One region of the Tardiphaga sp. 813_E8_N1_3 genome, then DNA from elsewhere that is predicted to be linked to it. Evidence: predicted binding sites of a transcription regulator. Region 1 holds the regulator's gene; the other holds the start of a gene.
What was found. The regulator PhoB, encoded in region 1, activates phosphate uptake and scavenging genes when phosphate is short. The targets are predictions, from matches to a motif close to TGTCATNNANCTGTCAT.
Positions count from the first base shown of each region.

Region 2: the regulator PhoB is predicted to act here: its motif matches at 2,467-2,483, upstream of AB8A33_RS14050 (Orn/Lys/Arg decarboxylase N-terminal domain-containing protein).

Region 1 covers NZ_JBPWQE010000001.1:5,282,874-5,292,153, reverse strand. The annotation lists gene pstA (phosphate ABC transporter permease PstA) at 1-317, shown strand, start outside; gene pstB (phosphate ABC transporter ATP-binding protein PstB) at 314-1,141, shown strand; gene phoU (phosphate signaling complex protein PhoU) at 1,170-1,883, shown strand; gene phoB (phosphate regulon transcriptional regulator PhoB) at 1,975-2,679, shown strand; gene AB8A33_RS25050 (GcrA family cell cycle regulator) at 2,912-3,421, opposite strand; gene AB8A33_RS25045 (aspartate aminotransferase family protein) at 3,869-5,095, shown strand; gene argF (ornithine carbamoyltransferase) at 5,095-6,033, shown strand; gene AB8A33_RS25035 (aminoglycoside phosphotransferase family protein) at 6,041-6,850, opposite strand; gene AB8A33_RS25030 (Hsp33 family molecular chaperone) at 6,980-7,978, shown strand; gene apaG (Co2+/Mg2+ efflux protein ApaG) at 9,137-9,280, opposite strand, start outside.
Region 2 covers NZ_JBPWQE010000001.1:2,932,640-2,941,919, forward strand. The annotation lists gene AB8A33_RS14030 (CbtA family protein) at 1-513, opposite strand, end outside; gene AB8A33_RS14035 (CbtB domain-containing protein) at 517-699, opposite strand; gene AB8A33_RS14040 (hypothetical protein) at 757-1,047, opposite strand; gene AB8A33_RS14045 (molybdopterin molybdotransferase MoeA) at 1,158-2,366, shown strand; gene AB8A33_RS14050 (Orn/Lys/Arg decarboxylase N-terminal domain-containing protein) at 2,527-4,884, shown strand; gene AB8A33_RS14055 (GNAT family N-acetyltransferase) at 4,906-5,481, shown strand; gene lexA (transcriptional repressor LexA) at 5,794-6,516, shown strand; gene AB8A33_RS14065 (ComEC/Rec2 family competence protein) at 6,535-8,820, opposite strand; gene AB8A33_RS14070 (tautomerase family protein) at 8,942-9,178, opposite strand; gene AB8A33_RS14075 (SDR family NAD(P)-dependent oxidoreductase) at 9,190-9,280, opposite strand, start outside.

The DNA.
Region 1 (9,280 bases):
TGCCGCGCTCCCTGGTCATCAAGCGGATCGCTTATCGTGCGGCCCGTTCCGGTCTGATCACGGGCGTGCTGCTGGCGACCGCGCGCGTCGCCGGTGAAACGGCGCCGCTGCTGTTCACCGCGCTGAGCAACCAGTTCTTCAGTCTCGATCTCACCAAGACGATGGCCAACCTGCCGGTGACCATCAACAACTTCGTGCAGAGCCCCTACGAGTACTGGAAGCAGCTCGCCTGGAGCGGTGCCCTGATCATCACCTTGACCGTACTTGCCCTTAACATTGGCGCGCGCATTCTCGGCGCCGAGAGGACAGCAAAATGAGTGAGCTTTCTGTGTCGTCTGGCGTTCCTTCCGTCTCGATGCCGCCGCCGTCGGTCTTGCAGGGCGAGACCCGTCCCAAGGTCACCGTGCGCGACCTGAACTTCTACTATGGCGAACACCACGCTCTGAAGAAGATCAATCTGACGCTGATGGCGAACCGCGTGACGGCGTTCATCGGCCCGTCAGGCTGCGGCAAGTCCACGCTGCTGCGCATCTTCAACCGGATGTATGATCTGTATCCCGGCCAGCGCGCCGAAGGTCAGCTCATGCTCGACAACCAGAACATTCTGGATCCGAAGCTGGACCTCAACCTGCTGCGCGCCCGCGTCGGCATGGTGTTCCAGAAGCCGACTCCGTTCCCGATGACGATTTACGAAAACATCGCCTTCGGTATTCGCCTCTATGAAAAGATCTCCAAGTCGGAGATGGACGTGCGCGTCGAGAAGGCGCTGCGTGGCGGTGCGCTCTGGAACGAAGTCAAGGACAAGCTCAACGCGTCGGGCCTCAGCCTGTCGGGCGGTCAGCAGCAGCGTCTGTGCATTGCGCGCACCATCGCGGTTCGGCCGGAAGTCATCCTGTTCGACGAGCCGTGCTCGGCGCTGGATCCGATCTCGACCGCGAAGATCGAGGAGCTGATCGACGAGTTGAAGGATCAGTACACGATCGCGATCGTCACCCATAACATGCAGCAGGCTGCCCGCGTCTCCGACACCACGGCCTTCATGTATCTCGGCGAGTTGATCGAGTTCGATCAAACCAACAAGATCTTCACGTCGCCGACCGACCGCCGCACCCAGGATTACATCACCGGCCGCTTCGGCTGACGCGACATATTCGCGGGAGGATTTAGATATGGCTTTTGAACACACCACCAAGGCTTTCGACGACGATCTGCAGGAGCTGACCCGTCTCGTCGCCGAGATGGGTGGCCTCGCGGAACGGCAGATCGTCGAATCCGTCGACGCGCTGATCCGCCGGGACGTCGCACTCGGTGCACGCGTTGTCGCCACCGACGCCGAGATCGACCAGTTGCAGCGCACGATCGAAGAGCGCGCCGTGCTGACCATCGCCAAGCGCCAGCCGATGGCTGTCGATTTGCGCGAGATCGTCGGCGCGCTGCGCGTCGCCACCGATCTGGAGCGGATCGGCGATCTCTCCAAGAACATCGGCAAGCGCGTCAATGCACTCGACAGCGATTTCCATCCGCTGAAGCTGATCCGCGGCCTCGAACACATGACCGACCTCGTGACCACCCAGGTCAAGGCCGTGCTCGACGCCTATGCCGCACACGATCTGCCCGCCGCGATGACGGTGTGGAAGGGCGACGAGGAAATCGACGCGATCTGCACCTCGCTGTTCCGCGAACTCCTTACCTATATGATGGAAGACCCGCGTAACATTTCGTTCTGTATCCACCTGATGTTCTGCGCCAAGAACATCGAGCGGATCGGCGATCACGCCACCAACATTGCAGAAACCGTGTTCTACATGATCGAGGGCCAGCAGATCCTCGACAAGCGCCCGAAGGGCGACATGACCACATTCGCGAATGCGCCGACGGTCTGAAGCATGATCCGGAAAAGTGGAAGCCAGTCTTCCGCAAGGATCATGGCCTAAAGGCTTGTCGGACGTCACTGAGGATATTGACCATATGGCTGTGAATGCACGCATTCTGGTGGTGGAGGACGAGGAAGCCCTCACGACGCTTCTTCGCTACAACCTCGACGCCGAAGGCTATGATGTTGAAACTGTCGCGCGCGGCGACGATGCCGACACCCGCTTGAAGGAGCGGGTGCCGGATCTCGTGGTGCTCGACTGGATGCTGCCGGGTCTGTCCGGCATCGAACTGTGCCGCCGCCTGCGCGCGCGGCCCGAAACCAAGGCATTGCCGATCATCATGCTGACGGCGCGCGGCGAAGAGAGCGAGCGTGTTCGCGGTCTCGCCACCGGCGCCGACGACTATATCGTCAAGCCGTTTTCGGTGCCGGAGCTCCTGGCCCGCGTGAAGGGTCTGCTCCGTCGTGCAGCTCCCGAGCGTCTCGCCACCGTGCTCGCTTTCGGCGATATCGAACTCGACCGCGACAAGCGCCGCGTTGTGCGCTCAAGCCGTCCGATCGATCTCGGTCCGACCGAATATCGCCTGCTGGAGTTCTTCCTGGAACATCCGGGCCGCGTATTCAGCCGCGAGCAGTTGCTCGACAGCGTCTGGGGCCGCGACATCTATATCGACGAGCGCACCGTCGACGTGCATATCGGCCGCCTGCGCAAGCTGCTCAATCCCGCCGGTGAGCCCGATCCGATCCGCACCGTGCGCGGCGCCGGCTATGCGCTGGACGACCGGTTCGACAAGGCGGCGGAGTAACAACACACGCTGTGTCGTCCCCGCGAAGGCGGGGACCCATAGCCTCCGTCTTCTCGGCTCTATCCAGGACGCCTGCGAATACGCCCCAACCACTCTTTCGGTGGTTATGGGTCCCCGCCTTCGCGGGGACGACACCGAGTGTCAACGCAAGCGCCCCGGCAATCACCATCCAAAACAAAAAAATGCCCGGCTCATCACCGGGCATTTTCATTTGGTTTAGATATCTTCCAGCTCAGCGCGTGGGCTTCGGTACCGCGCGGCGGCGGTCGCTCGCCGGCTGATAGGCGATGCGCGAGTGATGTGCGCAATAGGGGGCGCCAGCCAGGGCCCTGCCGCCGCAGAAGTAAAAATCCGCGCTCGACGGATCGCCGATCGGCCAGTGGCAGGTGGCATCGTTGAGCTCGACCAGCGACAGGCGCTGGCTGATCGGTACGATGTTGTCATAGGCGATCGGATCGGGCTCCGCCTCGATCTCGTAATTATGGGCCAGCGCGGTGTTGCCGCGGGCCATCGGGCGGGCGACGCGTACCATCTGCTGGGCCGGGCGCGCCTTGCGCTGCCGCGGAGCTGCCGAGGAGGGGCTCTTGGCGCGGCCGGACAGGCCGAGACGGTGCACCTTGCCGATCACGGCATTGCGGGTCACGTTGCCGAGTTCCGCGGCGATCTGGCTGGCGGAGAGGCCGCCTTCCCAGAGTTTCTTCAACTGTTCGACGCGATCGTCGGTCCATGTCATTACCGTCATCGCCATTTTCCCTTCGTAAGCGCCAGAGCACCGGTCAGCGCTGCGAGTTGAGACTTCAAAAATCCCTGCGGTCAGAATCCCTTAGCGCTCACCGGGCGCGAATTTCGCGTCCGGCTGTTACGCCGCACTGGATGTGTCATTAAAAGGTCTACCGCCGCACGAGATGTCGTATCCGACGAGACAAAAGCTACAATATGCCGTGACTCGCGCGCAAGAGTCGGGCATGCCGCGTCCACATGCTTCTGCAAATAAAGCTGCAAAATCGGCTTTTTCTGCGACTCCGTGTGACTCGAAAGCCGCAGTGCGCGGTTGACAGTCTTCACAGCACACATAGAATAATGCCCACGTGCCGCCCGAGAAGGGCGGCACGTTTCGTTTCTAGGGTCCGTTGTTCGATTTCGCACAATTGTCATCGACGCGGCCGCAGTCTTTTCGATCGGATCGGTTATGACCAGCAACGCAACGTCTTCGCCCCTCTCTCAGGCCCACTTGCTGCCTGTTTTCGCGCGTGCGGATGTCGCTTTCGAGCGCGGTGAAGGCGCGTGGCTGATTGGAACCGACGGCGAGCGCTACCTCGATTTCACCAGCGGCGTTGCCGTGAACGCACTTGGCCATGCGCACCCACATATGGTCGCCGCATTGCAGGAGCAGGCCACCAAGCTCTGGCACATGTCGAACCTGTTCAAGAGCCCGGACGGCGAGCGCCTCGCCGCGCGGCTGTGCGAACAGAGCTTTGCCGACTTCGTGTTCTTCGCCAATTCGGGTGCGGAAGCGATGGAATGCGCGATCAAGGTGACCCGCCACTATCATTTCTCCAAGGGCCACCCCGAGCGCACGCGCATCATCACCTTTGAAGGCGCGTTCCATGGCCGCACCCTCGGCACGCTGGCGGCGACGGGCGCCGCGAAATATCTCGAAGGCTACGGCACGCCGCTCGACGGCTTCGACCAGTTGCCGCTCGGCGATATCGAAGCCGTGAAGAAGGCCATCGGCCCGAACACTGCCGGCATTCTCATCGAGCCGCTGCAGGGTGAGGGTGGCGTGCGTGCGCCGAGCAACGCGTTCTTTGGCGCGCTGCGCGAACTTTGCGACAAGAACGGCATACTTTTGATCTTCGACGAAGTGCAGACCGGCATGGGCCGCACCGGCGAACTGTTTGCCTATCAGCGCATCGGCGTGACGCCGGATGTCATGGCGCTGGCCAAGGCACTCGGCGGCGGTTTCCCGATCGGCGCGTGCCTTCTCTCGGCGGAAGCGGCCGAAGGCATGGCGCCCGGCTCGCACGGCTCGACCTTTGGCGGCAATCCGCTGGCGGTGGCCGCGGCGAATTCCGTGCTCGATATCATGCTGAAGCCCGGTTTCTTCGACCATGTGAAGAAGATGTCGCTGCTGTTGAAACAGAAACTCGCGGGCGTGGTCGATGGCCATCCAGATGTGCTCAGCGAAGTGCGCGGCGAAGGTCTTCTGATCGGCCTCAAGGCCGTGGTGCCGGCGGGCGATCTCGTGGCAGCATTGCGTGACGCGAAGCTGCTGACGGTTGGCGCCGGCGACAATGTGGTGCGCTTCCTGCCGCCGCTGATCGTCAGCGAGTCCGAGATCGAGCAGGCCGTGCAGCGGCTCGAACAGGCCTGCGTAGCGCTCGGCTCACCCGACAAGACGCAGGGAGCCGCGTGATGAGCACGTCACCGCGGCATTTCCTCGATCTCACGGCCGTGCCGGCCAGCGAGTTGCGCAATATCATGAACGCGGCTGCCGCCATGAAGGCGAAGCTGAAGGGGCGGGATGGCTCGAATGCCGAGCCCGATCGTCCGCTCAAGAACAAGACGCTGGCGATGATCTTCGAAAAGCCCTCGACGCGCACCCGCGTGTCGTTCGAGGTCGGCATGCGCCAGCTCGGCGGCGACGTCGTGATGCTCACCGGCGCCGAAATGCAGCTCGGTCGCGGCGAGACCATTGCCGACACCGCGCGCGTGCTGTCGCGCTTCGTCGACATCATCATGATCCGCATCCTCAATCATGACTCGCTGGTGGAGCTCGCGGAAAACGCGACCGTGCCGGTCATCAACGGCCTGACGCGCTTCTCGCATCCCTGCCAGGTGATGGCGGATGTCATGACCTATGAGGAGCACCGCGGTCCGATCAAGGGGCGCACCGTGGCCTGGACCGGCGACGACAACAATGTACTGATGTCCTGGGCCCATGCGGCCGAGCGCTTCCAGTTCAAGCTCAATATCGCGACGCCGCCGCAGTTGTCGCCGAAGAAGCCGTTCAAGGACTGGGTCAAGGCGGCAAACGCGCCGATCACCTTCAGCGACGATCCCGATGCGATGGTGAAGGGCGTCGATTGCGTCGTCACCGACACCTGGGTGTCGATGGGCGATAAGGACGGCGAGACCCGCCACAACCTGTTGAAACCCTATCAGGTCAATGCGCGCCTGATGTCGCTGGCCAAGCCCGACGCACTCTTCATGCACTGCCTGCCGGCGCATCGCGGCGAGGAGGTCACCGACGAGGTGATCGACGGTCCGCAGTCGGTGGTGTTCGACGAGGCCGAAAATCGCCTGCATGCGCAGAAGGGCATTCTGGCCTGGTGCCTCAACGCTGTGGCGTGAGGCGCGATCAGCGATCGAGTTCTGTCGCGGCCAGCTCGGCCACCTGAAGGTCGATGCTCGCCGGATCGTCGTCGCCGAGGAACCATGCGGCCGAGAGGCCGGTCCACGCCAGGACCCATTGCAGCAAGCGATGGCGATCGAGTTTCGCTGCGTCGCTGACGACCTCGACACGCCGCTGGAAACGGCCTGGCAAGGTTGAGACCGGGCGCGTGGGGTCCGAGAGATCCGGGTTGGTGAAAATGTTGGCGAAGTCGAAGCCGCGCTCGCCGATGATGTGCTTCGGATCGATGGCGAGCCAACCACGCGCCCCGAAGTCCAGCACATTGTCATGGTGGAGGTCGCCGTGCAGCACGGTCACCTCGCGCGGGTCGTCCAGCAAAGCGTTGGCCGTTTCGGAACAGCGACGTAACAGGCCGCCATGGGTCGCTGCGACCGGCGCGAGTTCGCGAAACCAATGCTGCAGCGGTACTAGCGGAGGCGGCGATTTTTGCCTTGGCCGGTGCAACCGCGCCGCCACGGCGCACAGGATGTGCGAGGCTTCGTCGTCCTGTCCACCACGCGCCATGTCGGAGAGCGAGGCCGGGCCTTGTGCGCGTTCCATCAGCAACGCGTCGTCATGGCGGTCCAGAACCCGTGCGGCGCCCTCGCCGTCCCACCATTCCAGTACCGCGCTGCCGGCGCGTTCGTCCTCGCCCCTGGCCAGTTTCAGCATCGCCGGCTGGCCCCGATGCAGGACTGGCAGCAAATATCCGGCGTGGGAGGTAATGGCCGTGCCGTCCGGGACGAGGTGCCATCGCGTAAGGTAGGTTTCAAACATCGTTCGCTTATACTTGGTAGATATCTCATCCGAGCGGGGGCAAATCGTCGCCCGATGCCTTGTATTCGTTCGGACATTTGCCCCTTTGCGGGGTTTCGATTTCAGCTCCTCGCCCTTACATAGAGCGCCATGACCCCATCAAATCCAAATCTCCAGCCCGACGCCCCCATCCGCGCGCCGTCCTCCGTTCCGGTCGATGACGCGGTGCTGCCCTTCGAGGTTGCGCCGCTCGATCTGCGCGGGCGGCTGACGCGACTTGGCCCGGCACTCGATGAACTGCTCGCCAAGCATGATTATCCCGCGCCGGTGGCCAAGCTGCTCGGCGAGGCCATCGTGCTGACCACGCTGCTCGGCTCGGCACTGAAATTCGACGGCCGTTTCATCCTCCAGACCCAGACCGACGGTCCGGTGTCGCTGATGATCGTCGACTTCCGCGCGCCCGATAAAATGCGGGCCTATGCGCGGTTCGATGTCGAACGCCTCGTGCCTGGTCTGGATACCGCGGCGCTGCTCGGCAAGGGCCATCTGGCGATGACCGTCGATCAGGGGCCGGATATGAGCCGTTATCAGGGTATGGTCGCGCTCGACGGCGGTACGCTGGAAGATGCCGCGCATGAATACTTCCTGCGCTCCGAACAGATTCCGACCAAGGTGCGCCTCGCCGTGGGCGAGGAATGGCGCAGCGGTGAGGAGGGCGGCCCGACACATCGCTGGCGCGCCGGCGGCATGCTGCTCCAGTTCCTGCCGAAGGCGCCGGAGCGCGTGCAGCGTGATCTCCATGCTGGCGACGTGCCGGACGGTGTGAGCGCGGATGTCGTGCCGGAAGATGACGCCTGGGTCGAAGGCCAGTCGCTGATCGGGACGGTCGAGGATGTGGAACTGATCGATCCCGATCTGTCCGGCGAGCGGCTGCTGTATCGCCTGTTCCACGAGCGCGGCGTCCGCGTCTTCGCGCCGTCGCCGTTGCGCGCAGAGTGTTCCTGTTCGCGCGATGCCGTGTCCGGCATGCTCAAGAGCTTCGAGCCGCAGGACCGCGCCGACATGGTCAAGGACGACAAGGTCGTCGTGACCTGCGAGTTTTGTTCGTCGGTCTATGAGTTCACACCGCAGGAAGCGGGCGTGGAATAGGGCGTTCGCCCGCGTCACGCCCCGCTGTCATTACCAGGCACACCAACTGGTGTGCCTGAGGGCATGCGAAAGCGGCTAAGCCGGCAGAGCGCGAACCTCGGCCACTCCACATGGAGTGGCGGGGAATCTCAATCCACACTCGTCATTCCGGGGCGTCGGAGTGCGACGAAGTCGCACGCAGGCGAACCCGGAATCCCAGAGTGTTTTGCGCTGAACAGGTCGGGATTCCGGGCTCGGTCCCGTCGCCTGCGGCGCCGGTCCCGCCCCGGAATGACAGTGTGGGGCGGGACAGCGCTAAACATTTTTTCCTATTTCTCATTGACAGAATCCCTATCAGGTTTATATTCTCCTCCGTCCTGCCCCACCGAGAGGGGCGATCGCGATCGTCACGTTCGCGGGGTGGGATGCGGTGGACGCCGGAGATGCGGCGTTACGCGGTTCATGGGTGACGTCTGTCTTCGGGCAGGACGGATCTGCGCCAGCACTGCCACTGGCAAGGAGACGGCCGGCCTTGGGATGGAAAGACCCCTGGACAGTGTGACGGACGACCAAGTCAAAACGCGTTCGGCTTACTCGCTTGAGGCACCCTGTCCCATTCGCCTTGGGACTTTAATTCGGTGATCGGATCGTTCGCCATGGCAACGCGCAAGCAACCGAAAAAACACCGCAGGCGGAACGCTGGGCACTTGCTCGGCGCGTCCGAAAGTCCTGATGCACTCTTACTTGCGGAAGACCGCATAGCATCAGGCCCAAGGGTGCAACGGGCACCCGGCGTTCCGCACGCCCTCTCACAGGAGGGCGGGAATGCCAAACACGACGGCGCCCCCGCGCCGCAAACAATGGGGGCGATGACGCATGTCTGAAGGACAGTGGCTGTTTGACATTCGAAGAAGCTGAGACGCGCAGGCGGTCGCGATATCCCTCCCTCAAGCGGCGAAGCCGCGCAGTGGAGTCCGGCGGACGAATTCGTCCGCCTTAGGCGGCCGAACGAGGCGATGCGCAGCGTCGCTGAAGTGGAGGCCGGGGTGGGGCATCTCCGCATACTCCGAGCTTGTTGCACCGCCCCCACCCGACCGGCCTTCGGCCGGCCACCCATGGCGGACGAACCGTCCGCCAGACCCCACGCAAGCGCGGGGGAGGGAGAAGAAGCAGCCCCTACTAATTCAGCACGCGCTTTCCGTCTGGTCCGTCCAGTGAAAACAGCGGCACGTCGATTTCGAACGGCTCGCCGGTATCGGTCACCATCTGATAGGTGCCTTCCATGAAGCCGGACGTCGTCGGCAGCGGCACGCCCGATGTGTA
Region 2 (9,280 bases), 2.4 Mb from region 1:
GAACACCAGCAGGCCGAGCCCGGCCGCTGTGGCGCAGGCAGTGCCGATCCACCAGGTCTGGCGCAGTGTGAGATCGGCGACAGGCATTCCAGGCAGCTCCGGCGGCAGGCCGAGGCCGGGCGCCGCCGTGAAGACGACGAAACCGCCGAGACCCCAGAACAGCCCTTCCCGCCAGCTCACGGCCCGGCCACGCAGCGCGAAGATGCCGGCCAGCAGCAACGCGAAGCCGATGGCAGTCAGGATATTGGCGCCGGTGGTGAAGGCATTGCGCTGCAAGCCCTCGGCAGGCTCCCACTCAGCCTCATGGCTATGGGCGGCGGCGCCATGGTCGTGCGCATGCGCGGGCTGTGCGGCAACCGTCGGCGCAGGTGCCGGGGCCTCGGCCTTGCGCTCAAAGACTTCGCTTTTCTGGATCAGGGGAATGGTCCCGACCATCTGGGCGCCCGTGATGGCAGCGCCAGTGATCGCGCCAGCCAGTACTGCCGAGAAAACGATCGACCTGAAGACGGACATGTCTCAGTGGCAGGGGAATGCGTTGGCGTGGCGCGTGTCGTGGGCCGCATTATGGACGGCGCTGATATGCGAGAAACCGACCACCCCGACGATAAACAGACCGAGCGCCATGGCCAGAACGGCCTGCACGACGACATTGACGTCGGTGGTAACGGCGGAGATCTGGGCGGTCTGGGTCTGTTGCATCGGAATCCTCACGAAATAGAGGGGCAATTTAGCCGAGTTGCACGGGCGGCGCGACCGCTAATTTTGCATCGCGCGGGCGAGATCGCGGCTGGTCAGATGGAAATTTGCATCAGCGGCCATCGACGCGCGCACGATTTTGGCACCGGCGGCCGCCTGGAACACCGCTCTGCGATCGTTGAAATACGCTGCGCATTCCTCCGGCGACGGATAGCGCCGGAGCAGCGTCCGGAATGCGTGACGATGCACCATGCACAGCCCGCGATGACCGGATGGCCGGAACGCCAGCGCATCGACATCGGCGCGCCAGGCAGGCGCTTCATCGTCGGTTGCGGTGTGGTTGTCGGTCATGATCGCCGATGTCTATCGCGTTTCCCCGGCACCGCCAAAGCGCCGGTGGTTTTGCGTCGGCTCCCGCTCTCCGCTATGACGGGCACCCACACTGCCGGAGACCCCTGCCAATGGCCCTGATGCCGGTTACCGATGCCATGGCCGCGATTCTCGCGGGCGCCGATGCGCTGCCCGAGGAGATGGTGCCGCTGGAGGACGCGTTCCACCGTGTGCTCGCCCGCGACATCGCTTCGCTGCGCACGCAGCCACCGGAGCCCATGTCGGCCATGGACGGCTATGCGGTACGCGCCGCCGATGCGACCTTGGGCGCGAAGCTGCGTGTGATCGGCGAGATCGCCGCAGGCAAGCCATTCGATCGTGCACTGCAGGCCGGCGAAGCCCTGCGGATCTTCACCGGCGGCGTGCTGCCTCCTGGCGCCGACGCCGTCGTGATCCAGGAAGACACCACGCGCGATGGCGATATCGTCGGGATCAACGAGGCCGCGATCTCCGGCAAGCATATCCGCCCAGCCGGGGTCGATTTCAATGAAGGCGATGTGCTGCTGCGCGCCGGCACCCGCCTCACCGACCGTGATCTCGCTCTTGCCGCCGGCATGAACCATGCGGCATTGCCGGTATGGCGACGGCCCCTCGTCGCGATGCTTGCCACCGGCGACGAACTTGTGATGCCCGGTGCTGTCCCCGGCCCCGGCCAGATCGTACTCTCCAATGGCTTCGCGCTGCGTGCGCTGGCCCGTGCCGAAGGCGCCGAGGTGGTCGATCTCGGTATCGCCACCGATACGCTCGAGGCGACGACGTCGGCCATTCAACGCGCGATCGATCTAAAGGCCGATGTGCTGATCACTACCGGCGGTGCGTCGGTCGGCGACCACGACCTCGTACAACAGTCACTGATCAATGCCGGCGTCGAGATGGCGTTCTGGCGGATCGCGATGCGGCCCGGCAAACCGATGATGCACGGACACCGCCAGGCCATGCGGGTCATCGGCCTGCCCGGCAATCCCGTGTCGTCCTATGTTTGCGGCTTCCTGTTCATGGTGCCCCTGCTGCGTGCGCTGTCCGGCCGAAACGACGTCGCTCACGGGATCGAACCCGCGGTGCTCGGCCGTGATCTCGCCGCCAACGACCAGCGCGAGGATTATCTGCGCACGCGCCTCGAGACCCGAGCCGACGGCACTGTGGTGGCGACACCGGTCATGAAACAGGACTCGTCACTGCTGGGGAATTTGGCTGTCGCCGAGGGGCTCTTGATCCGCAAGCCATTCGCACCGGCCGCGGCTGCCGGAGATTCATGCGCCATCATTCGACTGCCAACCTAGCCGGCGCGCTACCCTCATAGAACGACGCCGCGTTCGGAACTCTCACCTTGCGGCATGCTCCCAAACCTTTTTCCTGACTGAGATACCTCAACACGGTTTCAGTCACTGAATTGTCACGTAACGCAGCGAGAGATCGCAGCGAAACAAGATCGGTGGACAAATGGACTATTTCAAACGCTTCAATTTCCTGTTTGCGATGCCAACATTCGACGCCGACGATCTCGAGGGCATTCGGCTCAATCAGATCGTCGATGAGATCGAGCGTTCCGGCTTCGAGGTCGTCAAGGCACGCAAGCTCGAAGATGCCACGATCGCAGTCCAGACCGACGCGGCGATCGGCTGTATGGTGGTCGACTGGGGCAAGAAGGGCCTCGAAGGCAAGACCGCGGCGCTGATCAACCTGATGCGCAAACGCGGCCTGGACTTCCCCATCATCCTGCTGATCCGCCGCAAGCGGTTTGAGGATGTCCCGGTCGAGGTGCTCGATTTCATCGACGGCTATGTATTCCTCTCAGAAGAAACACCGCCGTTCATCGCCAAGAATCTCATTAGCCGGTTGAAGCAATATGCCGAGACGCTGAAGACGCCCTTCTTCGGCGCGCTGGTCGACTATGCCGAGGAAGGCAACCAGCTCTGGACCTGCCCCGGGCACAATGGCGGCGTGTTCTACAGCCGCAGCCCGATCGGCCGCGTGTTCATGGAACATCTCGGCGAAGCGGTGTTCCGCGACGACCTCGACAATTCGGTGCTCGATCTCGGCGATCTGCTGACCCATGAGGGCCCTGCGCTACAGGCGCAGAAGGAAGCTGCGCAGATTTTTGGCGCGGAAAAAACCTATTTCGTGCTCAACGGTACATCGACCTCCAACAAGGTCGCCCTGTCGGCACTGGTCACCGACGGCGATCTGGTGCTGTTCGACCGCAACAACCACAAGGCTGCCTTGCATGGCGCATTGATGATTTCGGGCGGTGTGCCGATCTATGTGCCAACGACGCGCAATCCCTGGGGCCTGATCGGGCCGATGAACTGGGATGCGCTCGGCGAGGACGCGCTGCGCGAGCGCATCCGCACCAATCCGCTGGTCACCGACAAGGATGCCTGGAAGCGCCCGCGCCCGTTCCGCGTCGCCGTCATCGAACAGTGCACCTATGACGGCACCATCTACAGCGCCGAGATGATCATCAAGCGCATCGGCCATCTCTGCGATTACATTCTGTTCGACGAAGCCTGGGCCGGCTTCATGAAATTCCACCCGCTCTATGCCGGCCGGTTCGCCATGGGGCTCAAGGAGCTCGGCCCGGATTCGCCGGGTATTATCGCGACGCAGTCGACCCACAAGCAGCTCGCGAGCTTCTCGCAGGCATCGCAGATCCACATGAAGGATCGGCATATCCGCGGCCAGAAGCGCCGCGTCGAGCATCGCCGCTTCAACGAAAGCTTCATGCAGCACGCCTCGACCTCGCCATTCTATCCGCTGTTCGCATCATTGGATGTCGGCGCGCAGATGATGAAGGGCCGCTCCGGCGAAGTGTTGTGGGACGACACGATCCGGCTCGGCATCGAGCTGCGCAAGAAGATGCGCGCCGTCCGCCGCGAATTCGAGGAAAAGGAAACCCGCACTGAGCGCCGCTGGTTCTTTGAACCCTTCGTGCCCGAGCGCGTCGCAATTCCAGACGCATCCAGCGAAGGCGCTGTTCACAATGTGCCGTGGGAAAGCGTCGGTACGGATCAGCTCGCCACTAATCCATCCTATTGGCAGCTTGCGCCTGACGCAGCCTGGCATGGCTTCCCCGGCATGGAAGCCGGTTTCACCATGACCGATCCCAACAAGCTGACGGTGCTGACCCCCGGCTTCGATCGCACCACCGGCGCCTATGCCGACCACGGCATCCCCGCGCCAGTGGTCGCGCAGTTCCTGCGCGAAAATCGCATCGTGCCGGAGAAGAACGACCTCAACTCGCTGCTCTTTCTGCTCACGCCGGGCGTGGAAGCCAGCAAGGCGGGCACGCTGATATCGGGCCTTGTCGCCTTCAAGAAGTTTCACGACGACAACGCGCTGCTGGAAGACGTCATCCCGGAATTCGCCCGGCGCAGGCCGGCGCGTTATGCGGGCATACGCCTGCGGGATCTGTGCGGCGACATGCACCGGTTCTTCCGCGAGGCTAATGTGAGCGACCTCCAGACCAGGCAATTCTCCGCCGACCATCTGCCGGAGATCGCCATGTCGCCCCATGATGCCGCGCGCTGCCTGGTGCGCAACGACGTCGACTACCTCCCCATCGACGAGATCTTCGGGCGTGTTGCTACGACGCCGTTCGTGGTCTACCCGCCGGGGATCGCCACGATCGTACCGGGAGAACGGCTCACCGAACGGTCCAAGCCGATGATCGATTATCTCAGGATGTTCGAGACCTGCTTCAACACGTTCCCGGGCTTCGACGTCGAGATCCAGGGCATCTACCGCAAGGTCGACGCCAATGGCCGGATCCGGCTTTACACTTACGTCGTCTCCGAATAGGGAGCGCGTAAGGAGCCTGATTTGCAAACGGAACTCGAACAGCCGGTCGTCATACGACCCTCGCGCGACACCGACGTCGATGCCATGCTGGCGATCTATCGCCGGCACATCCGGCAAGGCGTCGAGGAAGGCGTCAGCGACGCCGACACGCCGCAGCCCGACGATCTCAGAGATCGGCGCAAGAATCTGCGCAGCAAGCGGTTTCCCCATCTCGTCGCCACCCGAGGTGGCGAGGTCGTCGGCTATGCCTATGTGGTGCTGTTCCGCAAGCGACCGGCCTATCGCTACACGGTCAAGCACTCGATCTATATCCACCACGGACATGTCGGCCGCGGCATCGGCCGCCTGTTGATGCGCGAATTGATCGACGTGTGCGCGGCGGCCGGCTTTCGGCAAATCATCGGCTATATCGATGCCGACAACACGGCCTCGCTCGGCTTGCATGAGAGCTTCGGCTTTGCCCGCGTCGGCTTGCTGCCCGGCGTCGCCTATCGCTCGGGCCGCTGGGCCGACACGATCATGGTTCAGCGCTCGCTGGCGACCGGCTCCACGACACCGCCGCCTTTGCCACTCTCCGGCCGGCCGCCTTCCGCGTAACTGCAAGCGGTCTGCTCGCGCATTTCCGTCGTTTGACGCGCTCGCGGAAGGTCCGGAACGACTTCCTCAGTCATTGCCTTGCTCGGCTCCACATACGTCTTCTTGACGGGAAATTAAGCATTGCAGAACACATATGGAACATATAGTGTTCGTTCATGATTTGTTTCGAGATTCTGTGGCTTTGAGTAGTTTGAGAGTGCCCGAACTCGCGCAACCGATCTTCGAACGATCGTCTCTGGACTGAGGCTCACCGTTCGAAGGCCCTTTGAAACGCACGCGGCGGCCGACACCGTCAACTGAGGATGGCTTCAGATGCTCACGCGCAAACAATACGAACTCCTGCGATTCATCGATCAACGACTGAAGGAAGCCGGCGTCCCGCCCTCCTTCGACGAGATGAAGGATGCGCTCGATCTGCGCTCGAAGTCCGGCATCCATCGCCTGATCACAGCGCTGGAAGAACGCGGCTTCATACGTCGTCTGCCCAACCGGGCCCGCGCCATCGAAGTCATCAAGCTGCCTGAGCTTGGCGCGCCGGTCACAGGCGGCACCGGGCGCCGCGGCTTCACGCCCAGCGTCATCGAAGGCACGCTCGGCAGGGTACGCACGGCCGCCAGCATCGCCAGCAATAGCGGCGATGATGACAATGGCCGCACGGTTGCCATCCCGGTGATGGGCCGGATCGCGGCCGGTACGCCGATCGAGGCACTGCAGACCCGCAGCCACACCATCAGCATGCCCGCAGACATGCTCGGCTCCGGCGAACATTACGCGCTCGAAGTGCGCGGCGATTCCATGCAGGACGCCGGCATTCTCGACGGCGATACGGTGCTGATCCAGCGCAACGAAAGCGCCGACACCGGCGACATCGTGGTGGCCCTGATCGACGACGAGGAAGCCACGCTGAAGCGCTTCCGCCGCCGCGGCGCTTCGATCGCGCTGGAGCCAGCCAATGACGCTTACGAAGTCCGCATCCTGCCGCCCAACCGGGTGCGCATTCAAGGCAAGCTGATTGGCCTGTATCGCCGCTATTAAGGCAGTCGCCTCGGCGGATTACTGATCTTCGGGTTGAAGATCAGTTTCCGCCGGCGTCGCATCCACCGGCCGGTTTTGCGGCGTGCGACTGTTCTGGATCAGATCGTGCTGGGGCTCATCGGGGGTGGCGCGCGACCACGGGCGGTCCAGGCCACGCGGTCGCACGGCATCCATCGCAAAGCCGTTCGCAGTTCGCTGCAAGCTCACCGCACCGTTTCGTTGCAGGCGATCCTGTTCGACCACCAGCGCACGGCAATCCTTTGGCGGTTGTTTCGTCGTGACGATCAGTACCGCTTTCTCGCAATCATCCGTGAACGCGTCAGGCTGTAGAGCCAGCGCCACCAGAGCGCCATCGGCCAGCGGCGTGATGCATCCGTCGCGGTCGCAGGACACGCCATGGCTGAGGGAGGAATCCGTTGGCAGCCGAGCGTCAGCATCGCCGGCAAGCCACTCTTTCAACAGAAACGTATCCTTGGCGCTGCGCATCATATTCAGGCGCCCGTCCCTGCCCCGTACCGCAACGCTGTGCCCGTCCCCCGAGATCAGCACATCCGGCTGCTTCACCAGGAGTGCCCAGACGATCGAGAGCACCAGCACGCCAAGTCCCGCTAGGCGCAACGGCGTGCGCAACAATCCGAGCACGATGATGCCAATGCTGGCGGCGACCAGCGGCCCGGTGCCAAAAGCCGGCATCCGGCCGATGGCACCGGGCAAGGCTGCCACCCATTGCGTGACCACGATCATCCACTGGACGCCGACATCCATCAGCCGCCAGAACACACCATCAAAGCCGAACGGCATGGCCACCAAACCGAGAATACCCGCCGGCATCACCATCGCCGAGACCACCGGCATCGCCAGGAGATTGGCGACGACGCCATAGGGCGTGACGCGGTGGAAATGAAATGCGGCATAGGGCGTGGTGGCAAGGCCGGCTACCAGCGAAGCGAGTACGAGCATCGCGATCTCGCGTCCGCCCCATAGCGCCACGCGCGCCGTCGCGGAATGATCGGGCGAGGCAAACAGCGCGGGCATGCCGATCTGCACCAATGCGACGAGCCCCAGCGTCGCCGCGAATGACATCTGAAAACTCGGATGCACCAGCGCTTCGGGCGCCACGATCAGCACGACCATTGCCGCCACCGCCAGCGTGCGGAACGTCACCGCCCGGCGATCGACCATGACAGCGATCAACACGACGGCCGTCATGAAGAACGAACGCTGCGTGGCGACCTCGGCGCCCGACAGCAGCAGATAAAACAGCGCTGCGAACAACGCCGCGGTGGCTGCGACTTTCTTGATCGGGAACGTCACTGTCAGGACGGGGATCAACGCGAGCAATGCGCGTATCGCGAAGAACACCACGCCGGCCACGACGGCCATATGATAGCCGGAGATCGACAGCACATGCCCGAGACCGGAGATGAACATCGCATCATTGACGTCAGCCGAAATCGCATCGCGACGCCCTGTGAGCAGCGCCGTAGCAATGGCGCGGCTATCGCCCGAGAGCACGGTGCGGATCCGCGCGTCGATGGCGTCGCGCAGACCCTGCATGGTCGCCGAATAGCGTAGCGCCACACTCGGCTGTATCGGCGGATCGACTGCCTTGATGCCGCCCATCACAAAACCGGACGCGCCGATCCCCTGAAAATACAGATCGCGGCCAAAGTCGTAACTCCCCGGCCGGAGCGGCGACAGCGGCGGCTGCAGCCTTGCCTTCAATTCGACGAAGCTGCCGACGGCAGGCGCCGTGCCCTTCTTCACCGACAGCCGCACACGGGTGAGCTTCGGTGCGGCGCGCGGGCTGTCCATGGTGGCAACGCGCAGCACGAAGCGATCCGTGCGCTCCCGTTCCTCGTGAGTTTCTACGAAGCCGGTAAGCGCGACGGAATAGAGCGGCTTCGCCAGAACCTCATGAGCCACACGCGCGGTTTTCATGGCAGCCATCGCGAAGCCGGCCGCGATGGCCGCAATGAGCAAGATCAAGGGAAACCATCGCTGTCGCCGCAGCAAAAACGCAGCCACGCAAAGAAGGCTTGCCGTCGCAGCGGCAACCCAGGCCACCGGCTCATGCTCAGCGGCAAAATACAGCGCGATGCCGGAGCCGAAAGCGATCGGTACCCATGGCAGCAAACGACCGGGACCAGCTTCGGCCCGCACCCACGTCCAGAGTGTCTCGAAGCCCGACGTCGACGGTCTCGCTGACGGCAGAGCAACACCTGTCCTGGCCGGTGGCGGCCAGGTAATGGCCCTTCCCCTCCGACCCTGAGACAGCTCCCGCTGCTCACCCCCGCCCGCCATCCCGCTGCTCCGGCACTACAGTTGCAATGCTAGCGGAACAGATCAAACTAAACAGCGGAACGGATGGAGAATATGCGACAAGATACTGGAGACCGCCAAATACTGGCGATCTCCATGTTGTCTACTTGCCTCCTGCTGCACGCAGCTGGCGATATTCAAGCGCAGGCAAGCCGCCCCAGCCCCAGTTATCTGTATCCACCTCCTCGATAACCACGAAGGTCGATTCCAGCGGCTTGTGGAGCACGTCGAGCAGAAGGTGGCTGAAGCCGGCAATAAGCTGCGCCTTCTCCTCTGCTGTAACGGAGTCCCGACCGGGAGCCGTTCCCTCTCGCGTAATCTGAAGCGTCACGATTGGCATGAATGCCTCCCTCAATGACCGGCGCTCTGGCCACCGTCAACGTGAAGGATTTCGCCTGTCACGAAGCCTGCGGATTCGAGATAGAGAACCGCGTCCACGATA